2 regions of the Thermomonas fusca genome follow, and region 2 is predicted to be linked to the other one. Evidence: riboswitches for the same ligand, from Rfam matches in the RefSeq annotation. Region 2 holds a riboswitch; the other holds the start of a gene.
What was found. Region 2 has a riboswitch for cobalamin ahead of E5S66_RS12345 (TonB-dependent receptor domain-containing protein). Riboswitches for the same ligand answer to the same signal wherever they lie in the genome.
Positions count from the first base shown of each region.

Region 1: it holds a riboswitch for cobalamin, as region 2 does, so the genes downstream of both, E5S66_RS09820 (ribonucleoside-diphosphate reductase subunit alpha) here and E5S66_RS12345 (TonB-dependent receptor domain-containing protein) in region 2, are expected to answer to the same signal.

Region 1 is NZ_SROY01000004.1:51,808-57,697, forward strand. It holds gene clpS (ATP-dependent Clp protease adapter ClpS) at 1-327, shown strand, start outside; gene clpA (ATP-dependent Clp protease ATP-binding subunit ClpA) at 400-2,679, shown strand; gene E5S66_RS09815 (4'-phosphopantetheinyl transferase family protein) at 2,686-3,390, shown strand; cobalamin riboswitch at 3,407-3,646, shown strand; gene E5S66_RS09820 (ribonucleoside-diphosphate reductase subunit alpha) at 3,827-5,890, shown strand, end outside.
Region 2 is NZ_SROY01000006.1:143,101-148,990, forward strand. It holds gene E5S66_RS12325 (efflux RND transporter permease subunit) at 1-1,768, shown strand, start outside; gene bioD (dethiobiotin synthase) at 1,911-2,588, opposite strand; gene E5S66_RS12335 (GAF domain-containing protein) at 2,657-3,142, shown strand; gene E5S66_RS12340 (TfoX/Sxy family protein) at 3,139-3,510, shown strand; cobalamin riboswitch at 3,543-3,771, shown strand; gene E5S66_RS12345 (TonB-dependent receptor domain-containing protein) at 3,898-5,781, shown strand.

The DNA of each region.
Region 1 (5,890 bases), on a different contig from region 2:
CCGAACCTGCCCGACAAGCCGCAGCGCGATCACGACCACGGCACCGTGGTGGCGCCGGCGCGCCCGGAAGTGGCGCGACCGCCGCAATACACCGTTCTATTGCTCAACGACGACTACACCCCGATGGACTTCGTGGTCGACGTGCTGATGCGGTTTTTCTCGATGGGCTTGGAGCGCGCCACCCAGGTCATGCTGCACGTGCATACCCGCGGCCGCGGCGTGTGCGGGGTGTTCACCCGCGAAATTGCAGAATCCAAGGTGGCGCAGGTCAACGAATACGCCAGGCTGAACCAGCACCCGCTGCTGTGCACGATGGAGCGGGTCTGAACCGGGATCGGCACTTGTCCCGGGGCCGAATGCGCCCTACATAGGAGCTGACGTACCCGAAGGCAGGTTTTCATGTTCAGCAAGGATCTCGAGCAATCCATCGGCCAGTGCTACAAGCGCACCCGCGAGGCGCGCTACGAGTTCATGACGGTCGAACATCTGTTGCTGGCGTTGCTGGACAACCCTTCCGCCGAGGCGGTGCTGCGCGCGGTGGGCGCTGACCTGCCGCGGCTGCGCGACGAGCTGGACAACGCCATCGAGGTGTCGGTCAGCCGCTTCGCCGACGACGACGGCCGCGACACCCAGCCCACCCTCGGCTTCCAGCGCGTGCTGCAGCGCGCGGTCTACCACGTGCAGTCCTCGGGCAAGAAGGAAGTGACCGGCGCCAACGTGCTGGTGGCGATCTTCGGTGAAAAAGACTCGCACGCGGTGTATTTCCTCAATCAACAGGACGTGCACCGGCTGGACGTGGTCAATTACCTGTCGCACGGCATCGCCCGCAATGAGGATGAGCCCAGCCAGTCCGCGCAGGACGGCGAAGGCAAGGGCGAGGCCGGCGAAGGCGAGGGCAAGGGCGATCCGCTCACCGAGTTCGCCAGCAACCTCAACGAAGCCGCGCGCGCCGGCCGCATCGATCCGCTGGTGGGCCGCGCCGAGGAAATCGAGCGCACCATCCAGGTGCTGTGCCGCCGGCGCAAGAACAATCCGCTGTACGTGGGCGAATCCGGCGTCGGCAAGACCGCGCTGGCGGAAGGGCTGGCCAAGCGGATCGTCGATGGCGAGGTGCCGGACGTGCTGGCCGGGGCGGTGATCTATTCGCTGGACCTCGGCGCGCTGGTGGCGGGCACCAAGTACCGCGGCGATTTCGAGAAGCGCCTGAAGGGCGTGCTGGCGGCGCTGAAGAAACAGCCGGAAGCGATCCTGTTCATCGACGAGATCCACACCATCATCGGCGCCGGCGCTTCCAGCGGCGGCACCATGGACGCCTCCAACCTGATCAAGCCGGTGCTGGCCAACGGCGAGCTGCGCTGCATCGGCTCCACCACCTTCCAGGAATACCGCGGCGTGTTCGAGAAGGACCGCGCGCTGGCGCGGCGCTTCCAGAAGATCGACATCGTCGAGCCCACCGTGGGCGAGGCCGTCGAGATCCTCAAGGGCCTGAAGCCGAAGTACGAAGCGCACCACGACGTGGCCTATGCCGACGAGGCGATCCGCGCCGCGGTGGACCTGTCGGTCAAGCACATCGGCGACCGCCTGCTACCGGACAAGGCCATCGACGTGATCGACGAGGCCGGTGCGCGCCAGCGCCTGCTGCCGGCGGACACCCGCAAGCAGCTGATCGACGTGGAGGAAATCGAAACCATCGTCGCCAAGATGGCGCGCATCCCGGCCAAGCAGGTCAGCGCGTCCGACAAGGACGTGCTGCAGCACCTGGAGCGCAACCTGAAGATGGTGATCTTCGGCCAGGACCCGGCCATCGAAACGCTGGCCAGCGCGATCAAGCTGGCGCGCTCGGGCCTGGGCAATCCCGACAAGCCGATCGGCAACTTCCTGTTCGCCGGCCCCACCGGCGTGGGCAAGACCGAGGTCACCCGCCAGCTGGCGATGCAGCTCGGCATCGAGCTGATCCGCTTCGACATGAGCGAATACATGGAGCCGCATTCGGTCAGCCGCCTGATCGGCGCGCCTCCCGGCTACGTGGGCTTCGACCAGGGCGGCCTGCTGACCGAGAAGATCGTCAAGACGCCGCACTGCGTGCTGCTGCTGGACGAAATCGAAAAGGCCCATCCGGACATCTTCAACATCCTGCTGCAGGTCATGGACCGCGGCACCCTGACCGATACCAATGGTCGCGAGGCCAACTTCCGCAATGTGATCGTGGTGATGACCACCAACGCCGGCGCCACCCAGGCGGCGCGGCGCAGTATTGGCTTTACGAAGCAGGACCACAGCCCGGATGCGATGGAGGCGATCCGTCGCGGCTTCACCCCCGAGTTCCGCAACCGGCTGGACGCGGTGGTGCAGTTCCAGGCGCTGGGCTTCGAGCACATCCTGCGGGTGGTGGACAAGTTCCTGATCGAGCTGGAAGCGCTGCTGCACGAGAAGCAGGTGACCCTGACCGCCACCGCGGCCGCGCGCGAATGGCTGGGCCAGCAGGGCTTCGATCCGCTGATGGGCGCGCGCCCGATGGCGCGGCTGATCCAAGACAAGATCAAGCGCCCACTGGCCGACGAACTGCTGTTCGGCAAGCTGGTCGAGGGCGGCCGCGTGGCGCTGGACGCGGTGGACGGCGAGCTGGTGCTGGACGTGCAGGCCGAACCCGAGAAGCTGCTGCCGGCGATGCTGGCGTAAGTCGCGATGGCCGCCGCGCGTCTGCATCTGCTGCCGGTTGCGGCGGCGGCCGCGGAGGCCGGCGCGCAGGGGCTGGACTGGCTGACCGCAGCCGAATGCCGGCGCCTGCAGGCGATCACCTCGGCTTCACGACGCGATACCTTCCTGGCCGGCCACTGGCAGGCGCGCGCGTTGGCGGCGCAGTGGCTGCGGCTGGACGTGGGCCGGGTCGCACTGGACGCACAGGCCGACGGGCGGCCGCTGCTGCGTGTGGACGGTGATGCCGCGCCGCTGCATCTGTCGCTGAGCCATAGCGGCGGCTGGCTGGCGCTGGCGCTGGCCGATGCGCCGGTGGGCGTGGATATCGAGCTGCCGCGGCGCGTGCGCGATTGGAACGCGCTGGCGCGCTTCGTGTTTTCGCCGGAAGAATGCCGGCGCGTCGATGCCGCCGGCGACGCGCTGTGCGCCGAGGTGTTCCACGCGCTGTGGACGCTCAAGGAGGCGCGCGGCAAGCGCAGCGGCGAGGGCCTGCAGCCGCGCGCCGCGCGTGCGGTCACCGCGCAGCCTGCCGATGCGGCCAATGCCGAGGCGCTGGGCTGGGCCTTCGGCGAGGGAGCACTGGCGCTTGCGCTGGCGCCCGGCACCCGGCTTGAACGCGCCGACGGCGTGCCGGGCACGCCGGCGTACTGGCGCTTCTCCAGCGCCGCCGGTGACCCTCGCGAACGGGATTGACCGTTGGTTGCGCCCCCATTATCTTGTGGTTGTCGGTTCCGTCAGGCACAACCTGTCGGATGAAAAGGGAAGCCGGTGCGGCGCGCATTCTTTCGGAATGGCGCGCCAATCCCGGCACTGCCCCGCAGCGGTAAGTGGAGACGAGGTCGCGATATCGCACTGGGACGGTGGTCCTGGGAAGCGGCGGCCAAGGAGGTCGGGACGGGTTCCCGCCGCATCCACGAGTCCGAAGACCTGCCGACAGCCGCGCGAAGCACAGCGCGCGGTGCCGGCCGCGGAATCTCCGGGGGGAGATGGCAGGTAGCGCAGGGCTGACCGCACGGAATTTCCGTGGCGGATCGCAGGCCGTGCGACGCCGCGCTTCCACCCTGCGTTTCCGATGCCGCCGCGCCTGCGAGGGACAGGCCGGGCCGTGCATCACGCATGGAGACGCCAGATGCCACAGACCCAGACCGCCGAACCGCCCGCCGGCGCGCCCGCGTTCGACCTCACCCCGCCGCCCACCGCCACTGCCATGGGCGTGACCAAGCGCAACGGCAGCATCGAGCCGGTCGATCTGAACAAGATCGTGCGCGCCGTGCAGCGCTGCTGCGAGGGGCTGCACGCAGTCGATCCGATGCGCGTCGCCACCCGCACCATCTCCGGCCTGTACAACGGCGCGACCACGCAGGAGCTGGACGAGCTGTCGATCCGCACCGCCGCGCTGCTGATCGGCGAGGAACCCGAATACGGCCGACTGGCCGCGCGCCTGCTCGCCAACACCATCGCCAAGGAAGTTTCCGGGCAGGAAATCCACGCGTTCTCGCAGTCGGTAGGCCGCGGTCATGAAGTGGGCCTGATCAACGACCGCCTGCTCGGCTTCGTGCAGGCCAACGCGCGCAAGCTCAACGACGCCATCGATCCGGCGCTCGACCTGAACTTCGACTACTTCGGCCTGCGCACCCTGTACGACCGCTACCTGCTGCGCCACCCGCACAGCCGCAGGGTGATCGAGACCCCGCAGCAGTTCTTCCTGCGCATCGCCAGTGCCTTGAGCGAGGACGTGCCGGAAGCGCTGGCGCTGTACCAGCGGCTGGGGCACCTGGACTACCTGCCGTCCAGCCCGACCCTGTTCAACGCCGGTACCCGTCACGAGCAGCTGTCGTCCTGCTTCCTGCTGGATTCGCCGCAGGATTCGCTGGAGTCGATCTATGCGCGCTACGGCGAGATCGCTCAGCTGTCGAAGTTCAGCGGCGGCATCGGCGTGAGTTATTCGCGGGTGCGTTCGCGCGGCTCGCTGATCCGTTCCACCAACGGCCATTCCAACGGCATTGTTCCGTGGCTGAAGACGCTGGATTCGTCGGTGGCGGCGGTCAACCAGGGCGGCAAGCGCAAGGGCGCGGCCTGCGTGTACCTGGAGACCTGGCACGCCGACATCGAGGATTTCCTCGAACTGCGCGACAACGCCGGCGACGAGGCGCGCCGTACCCACAACCTCAACCTCGCCAACTGGGTGCCCGACCTGTTCATGCAGCGGGTCGAGGCCGGCGAGGATTGGTCGCTGTTCGATCCACGCGTGGTGCCCGAGTTCGTCGACCTGCACAGCGCAGATTTCGAGCGCGCCTACCTGCAGGCCGAGGCGCAAGGCAAGGCGGCGCGCACGATCCCGGCGCGCAAGCTGTACGCGCGGATGATGCGGACGCTGGCCGAGACCGGCAACGGCTGGATGACCTTCAAGGACAAGTGCAACCGCGCCGGCAACCAGACCCTGCGCCCGCACAACGTCATCCACCTGTCAAACCTGTGCACCGAGATCCTGGAGGTGACCAGCGCCGAGGAAACGGCGGTGTGCAACCTCGGTTCGATCAACCTCGGCAACCATCTGGACGCGCACGGCGATTTCGATTTCGGGAAATTGGCCGAAACCGTGCGGCTGGCGGTGCGCCAGCTCGACCGCGTGATCGACCTCAATTTCTATCCGATCGAATCGGCACGCCGCGGCAACCTGCGCTGGCGGCCGGTGGGGCTGGGCTGCATGGGCCTGCAGGATGTGTTCTTCCGTCTGCGCCTGCCGTTCGATTCCGATGCCGCGCGCGCGCTGTCGAAGCGGATTGCGGAGGAGATCTATTTCCACGCGCTGGACACCTCCTGCGAGCTGGCCATCGAACGCGGCGCGCATGCCTCGTTTGCCGATACCCGCGCCTCCGTCGGCGAGCTGCAGTTCGATGCCTGGGGCGTGGCGCCGGAACATGCGCAGCGCTGGGACGCATTGCGCGAACGCATCCGACAGCATGGCCTGCGCAACTCGCTGCTGATCGCGATCGCCCCCACCGCCACCATCGCTTCGATCGCCGGCTGCTACGAATGCGTGGAGCCGCAGGTGTCCAACCTGTTCAAGCGCGAAACCCTGTCCGGCGACTTCCTGCAGGTCAACCGCTACCTGGTCGCCGAGCTCAAGCAGCTGGGGCTGTGGACGGCGGAAATGCGCGATGCGATCAAGCTGGCTGAAGGTTCGATCCAG
Region 2 (5,890 bases):
CCTGGCCGGCGCGGTGCTGCTGTCGGGCGTGATCGCGCTGACGCTGACGCCGATGATGAGCTCGAAGATCCTGCAGCCGCACGATCCCGACCATCCCAAGAGCAAATTCGAGAACTGGCTCGACAGCCGCTTCGAAAAGCTCCACCACGGCTACCAGCGCAAGCTGCACAGCGCACTGGAAACCAGGTCGGTGATCGCCGCATTCGGCCTGATCGTGCTGGTGAGCTGCGTGTTCCTGTACATGGGCGCGCCCAAGGAACCGGCGCCGGTGGAGGACGAGGGCTTCATCTTCTCGGTCGCCAGCGCCGACCCCATCGCCACGCTGGACTACGTGGAGCGCTATACCGAGGAAGTCACCAAGATCGCCAAGACCGTGCCCGAAGTGCAGGACTACTTCCTGTTCAACGGCGGCTTCGGCGGCGGTGGCGGTGCCAGCCCCAGCGCGATGGCCGGCTTCGTGCTGAAGCCGTGGAGCCAGCGCAGCCGCTCCACCAACGCGGTGTTGCAGCAGGAGCTGCAGCCGAAGATGTCGCAGGTCACCGGCCTCAACATCTTCGCGCTGGTGCCACCTTCGCTGCCCAGCGCCGGCGGTGGCGGCGGCGGTGGCGAGTTCGTGATCGGCGGCGTGGGTGAGCTGTCGCAGCTGTCCGAGCTGGCCGACGCGATCCTGCAGAAGGCGATGGCCAGCAAGCGCTTCATCTTCCTGGACAAGGACCTGAAGATCGACAAGCCGCGCATCGAGGTCAACATCGACCGCGACAAAGCGGCCACGCTGGGCATCGACATGCGCACGCTGGCGGCCGACATGTCGGCGATGCTGGCCGGCGGCTATTCCAACCTGTTCTCGATGCAGAACCGCGCCTACCGGGTGATTCCGCAGGTGCAGCGCAGCGACCGCCTCAACGCGGCGCAGCTGGAGAACTACTACACCCGCACCCGCGACGGCGAGCTGATCCCGCTGTCCACCATCGTCACCCTCGAGGAAAGCGCGCAGCCGCAGTCGCTCAAGCGCTTCCAGCAGCTCAACGCTGTCTCCATCACCTTCGCCCCACGCCCCGGCGTGAGCAAGGGCGAGGCGCTGGCGATCCTGGACCAGGCGGCCAAGGAAGTGCTGCCGCAGGGTTACAGCGTGGACTACGCCGGCGAGTCGCGGCAGTTCAAGCAGGAAGGCTCGGCGATGCTGATGACCCTGGCGCTGGCGCTGGTGGTGATCTTCCTGGTGCTGTCGGCGCAGTTCGAAAGCTTCCGCGACGCGCTGATCATGCTGCTGACCGTGCCGATGGCGATCTGCGGCGCGCTGCTGGCGCTGAACGTGCTGGCGCTGCTGTCGCAGGTGCTGCAGTTCGCAGGGATCGAGGCGTTCCCCGGCATGAGCATCAACATCTACACGCAGGTGGGCCTGGTCACGCTGGTGGGCGTGATTTCCAAGCACGGCATCCTGATCGTGGAGTTCGCCAACAAGCTGCAGATCGAGCAGGGCCTGTCGAAGCGCGAAGCGATCGAGGAAGCCACCGGCATCCGCCTGCGCCCGGTGCTGATGACCACCGCCGCGCTGGTGTTCGCGATGATCCCGCTGCTGATGGCGAAGGGCCCGGGCGCGGCGTCGCGCTTCTCGATGGGCGTGGTGATCGCCTCCGGCATGACCATCGGCACGCTGTTCACCCTGTTCGTGCTGCCGGCGTTCTACCTGTACCTGGCCCGCGACCACGCGCACGCCGGTGGCAAGGAACATTCGTCGCTGCCGCCGCCGGAACCGCAGCACGGTTGATGGCCGCCGGCTGATGCAATGTGAACGCCCGGGGAAACCCGGGCGTTTTTTTGCGAGTTCACGAAGCCCCATTGTCCGGCCGCGGCGAACCTGCTGCCCGGCACAGCGGCGCATGCGGGAAGACCCGCTTGCCCCAACCGGCCTACGTGCCCAGCACGGGCACCCGCAGATGTCCTGCCAGCAGCATCGGATCGACGCCCGGCCCATGCGGCAGCACGCCCCAGCACGGCGCCGGCAGGCGTTCGCGCAGCATCGCGATGTTGTCCTCCACGCGCGCCATCGCCGGATCCACATGCGAGGCGATCCAGCCCGCCAGGTGCGCGCCGTCGTCCACGATCGCCCGCGCACTCAGCAGCGCATGGTTGAGGCAGCCCAGCCGCAGCCCGACCACCAGTACCACCGGCAGCCGCAGCGCGCGCACCAGGTCCACCTGCATCATCGATGCCGACAGCGGTGCGGCCCACCCGCCCACGCCTTCCACCACCAGCGCATCCACCTGCGAAGCCAACCGCGCATGCGCGGCGAGGATCGGGGTCAGCCGCACCTCCGTGCCGGCATCGCGCGCGGCCAGCTCGGGCGCCAGCGGATGTTCCAGCGCGAACGGATTGATGTCGGCGTAAGTCAATCCCGGCGCACCGGCGGCCTGCAGCGCCAGCGCGTCCTCGTTGCGCCACTGCCCGTCGATGCGCTCGCAGCCGCTGGCGACCGGCTTCATTCCCGCCGCGCGCAGGCCGTGCGCGCGCAGCGCATGCAGCAGCGCGCAGCTGGCCAGGGTCTTGCCGATGCCGGTGTCGGTGCCGGTCACGTAGATCGAGAACATCGCGCGCTCCGCCCGTCGTGATGGGCTGCGATGGTAATCGCAGCTGACCTGGTTGCTACACTGCGCGAATGAGCTTTACCGCCACCACGCTGACCGGCAGCAAGCCGGAACAATACGCCCAGCTGCTGGAACAGGCGCGCGCGCTGCTGCACGGAGAGCGCGACCGCACCGCCAACGCCGCCAACCTGTCGGCGCTGGTCTACCACGCGCTGCCCGACCTCAACTGGGTCGGCTTCTATTTCTTCGACGGCACCGAACTGGTGGTGGGCCCGTTCCAGGGCCTGCCGGCCTGCGTGCGCATTCCGCTGTCCAAGGGCGTGTGCGGCGCTGCCGCCAGCACCCGCGCCACCCAGCGCGTGGAAGACGTCAACGCCTTCCCTGGCCATATCGCCTGCGATTCGGCCAGCCGCTCGGAACTGGTGGTGCCGCTCTACCAGGGCGAGACCCTGCTGGGCGTGTTCGACATCGACAGTCCGATTCCCGCACGCTTTTCCGTTGAAGACCAGCATGGCCTGGAAGCGATCGCCCGGGCGTACCTGGAATCGCTTGGATGAACGTGAAGCTGCGCAACATCGGCCCCAAGTCCGCGGCGTGGCTGCGCCAGGTCGGGTTGCGCACCCGCGAGGACTTGGCAGAGGCGGGCACGGTGGGCGCCTTCATGAAGGTGCGTCGGGCCGGCTTCAAGCCCAGTCTCAATCTGCTGTACGCGCTGGAAGGCGCGCTGCAGGACTGCCACTGGCAGGACGTCCCCGATGCACGCCGCGTCGAGCTGGTGCAGGCCGCCGAAGCCGCCATCGCGCTGCTGCCGCCGCCGCGCGGACGGCCCGCCGCGGCGCCGGTGACCACCACCCATCATGAGGAAGCGGCGGCACCGGCGTTCGCCCTGTTCGACGACGACCGCCACGGCGGCTCCGCCGATTGACCCAAGGCAAGGGTACGGCCGCGGCGGCAGGCTACAATGCCCGCGCTTGAGGTGACCTTGCGGAATGCTCCGCGGGTTGAAACGGGAAGCCGGTGACGAAGCGCGAAGGCGCCTCCAGTCCGGCGCTGCCCCCGCAACGGTAAGCGCGACAACTCCGGCATCGGCCACTGTGCATGCGCATGGGAAGGCGCCGGAGGGGAACATCCTGCGATGGATGCGCCGCGCGCGAGCCCGGAGACCGGCCACAGGCATGTCTGATGGCGATGCGGAGGGCGTCGCGCGGCCCCGCGCGTGCGCCTGCGTCCGCCTGTGTCCGTGATTCCCCCGCCGTTGCCGTCGCCCACCATCCCAGGGCGCGCGGGCGTGCGCGCCGGAGAATCCACGAACATGAAGTTCCATCGCGATACCGTCTTCCGCCTCAGCCCGCTGGCGTTCGCACTGGCGCTACCCGGCCCGGCACTGGCGCATGGCGACGACGCCACCGACCTCGACAGGGTCGTCGTCACCGCCACCCGCACCGCCACCACCGCGGACGCCGCGCTGGCGGCGGTGGAGGTGATCGACCGCGCGCAGATCGACGCCAGCAGCGCGCGCTCGCTGCCGGAGCTGCTGCGCGGCCGCGCCGGCATCACCCTGGTCAACCAGGGCGGCCTGGGCAAGCTGTCCACCCTGTTCCTGCGCGGCACCGAATCCGACCACACCCTGTTCCTGATCGACGGCGTGCGCGTCGGCTCGCCAGCCTCCGGCCTGACCATGCTGCAGGACCTGCCGCTGGCGCAGATCGAGCGCATCGAAATCGTGCGCGGCCCGCGCTCGTCGCTGTACGGCGCCGATGCCATCGGCGGGGTGATCCAGATCTTCACCCGTCGCGGCGAGCGGGAAGGCATCAGCGGGCGTGGGCGCATCGCCGCCGGTAGCCACGGCCTGCGCGAGGCCTCGGCCGGCCTCGACCTGCGCGGCAAGCGCGGCGGCGTGGGCGTGGACGTGGCGCATCAGGAAACCGATGGCATCAACGCCTGCCTTGGCTTCTACAACCCGGCGACCTGGGCCGGTGCCGGCTGCTTCATCGTGCCGGGCACCCACCTGGACCGCGACGGCTACCGCAACAGCAGCGCCAGCCTGCGCGCCGACTTCGCGCCTAACGATACGTGGCAGTTCGATGCCCGCGCCACCCGCGCCGAAGGCCACAACGACTACGACGGCGACTACGTGGACAACTCCGACATCGTCCAGCAGACCGTCGGCGGCAGCGTGCGCTGGGCCCCGGCCAGGGATGTGCAGTTGAAGCTGACCCTGGGCCGCAACAGCGACGATTCCAACAACTACATCGGCAGCGTCTTCAGCAACCGCTTCACCACCAGCCGCGACAGCGCCAGCCTGCAGGCCGACCTTACGGTGGCGCAGGGGCAGCTGCTCAGCGCCGGCTTCGACTGGCTGCGTGATCGCGCCAACATCGTCGATGCGTGGTCGCCGTTCGCCGCCGCCCGCGGCAACCGCGCCGTGTTCGCCCAGTACCAAGGCGATTTCGGCGCGCACGACCTGCAGCTGTCGCTGCGCACCGACCGCAACGACCAGTTCGGCGCCCATGCCACCGGCGGCATCGCCTGGGGCATGGACATCGCCGACGGCTGGCGCCTCACCGCCAGCCACGGCACCGCGTTCAAGGCGCCCAGCTTCAACGAGCTGTACTACCCCGGCTACAGCAATCCGCTGCTGCGCCCGGAGCAGTCGCGCAGCAGCGAGCTGTCGTTGCAGCGCAGCGGCGACGGCTGGCAGGTGCAGGCCAACGCGTACCACAACCGCATCGATGACCTGATCGCCTGGGACGCCAGTCTCGGCAAGCCCGGCAACGTCGAGCAGGCGCGCATTCGCGGCCTGGAGCTGACCGCCAGCGTGACGCTGGGCGAATGGGACCTGCGCGGCCAGCTGGGCTGGCTGGACGCGCGCAACGCCAGCACCGGCTTCGGCCACGACAAGCGCCTGGCGCGCCGCCCCACCCGCAGCGCGCGCATCGACCTGGACCGCGAGTTCGGCGACTGGGGCTTCGGCCTGTCCGCCATCGGCGAGGCCGCGCGCTGGGACGATGTCGGCAACAGCCTGCGGGTGGGCGGCTACGGCACTCTCGACGGCCGCCTGTCGTGGCGCTTCGCACGCGGGTGGACGCTGCAGGCCAACGTGGTGAACCTGTTCGACAAGCGCTACGAAACCAGCGCCTGGTATGTGCAGCCGGGCCGCGAGTACGCCCTGAGCCTGCGCTGGCAGCCGCAATGAGTTGAGGGAGGCGGCACCGCAAGGACGCGCGCAGGGATGCGACGGGGCCCGGCAGGAATGCCGGGCTTTTTTGTGCCGGCGGTCGGGATTTTCGCTGCAGGGCGGGCTG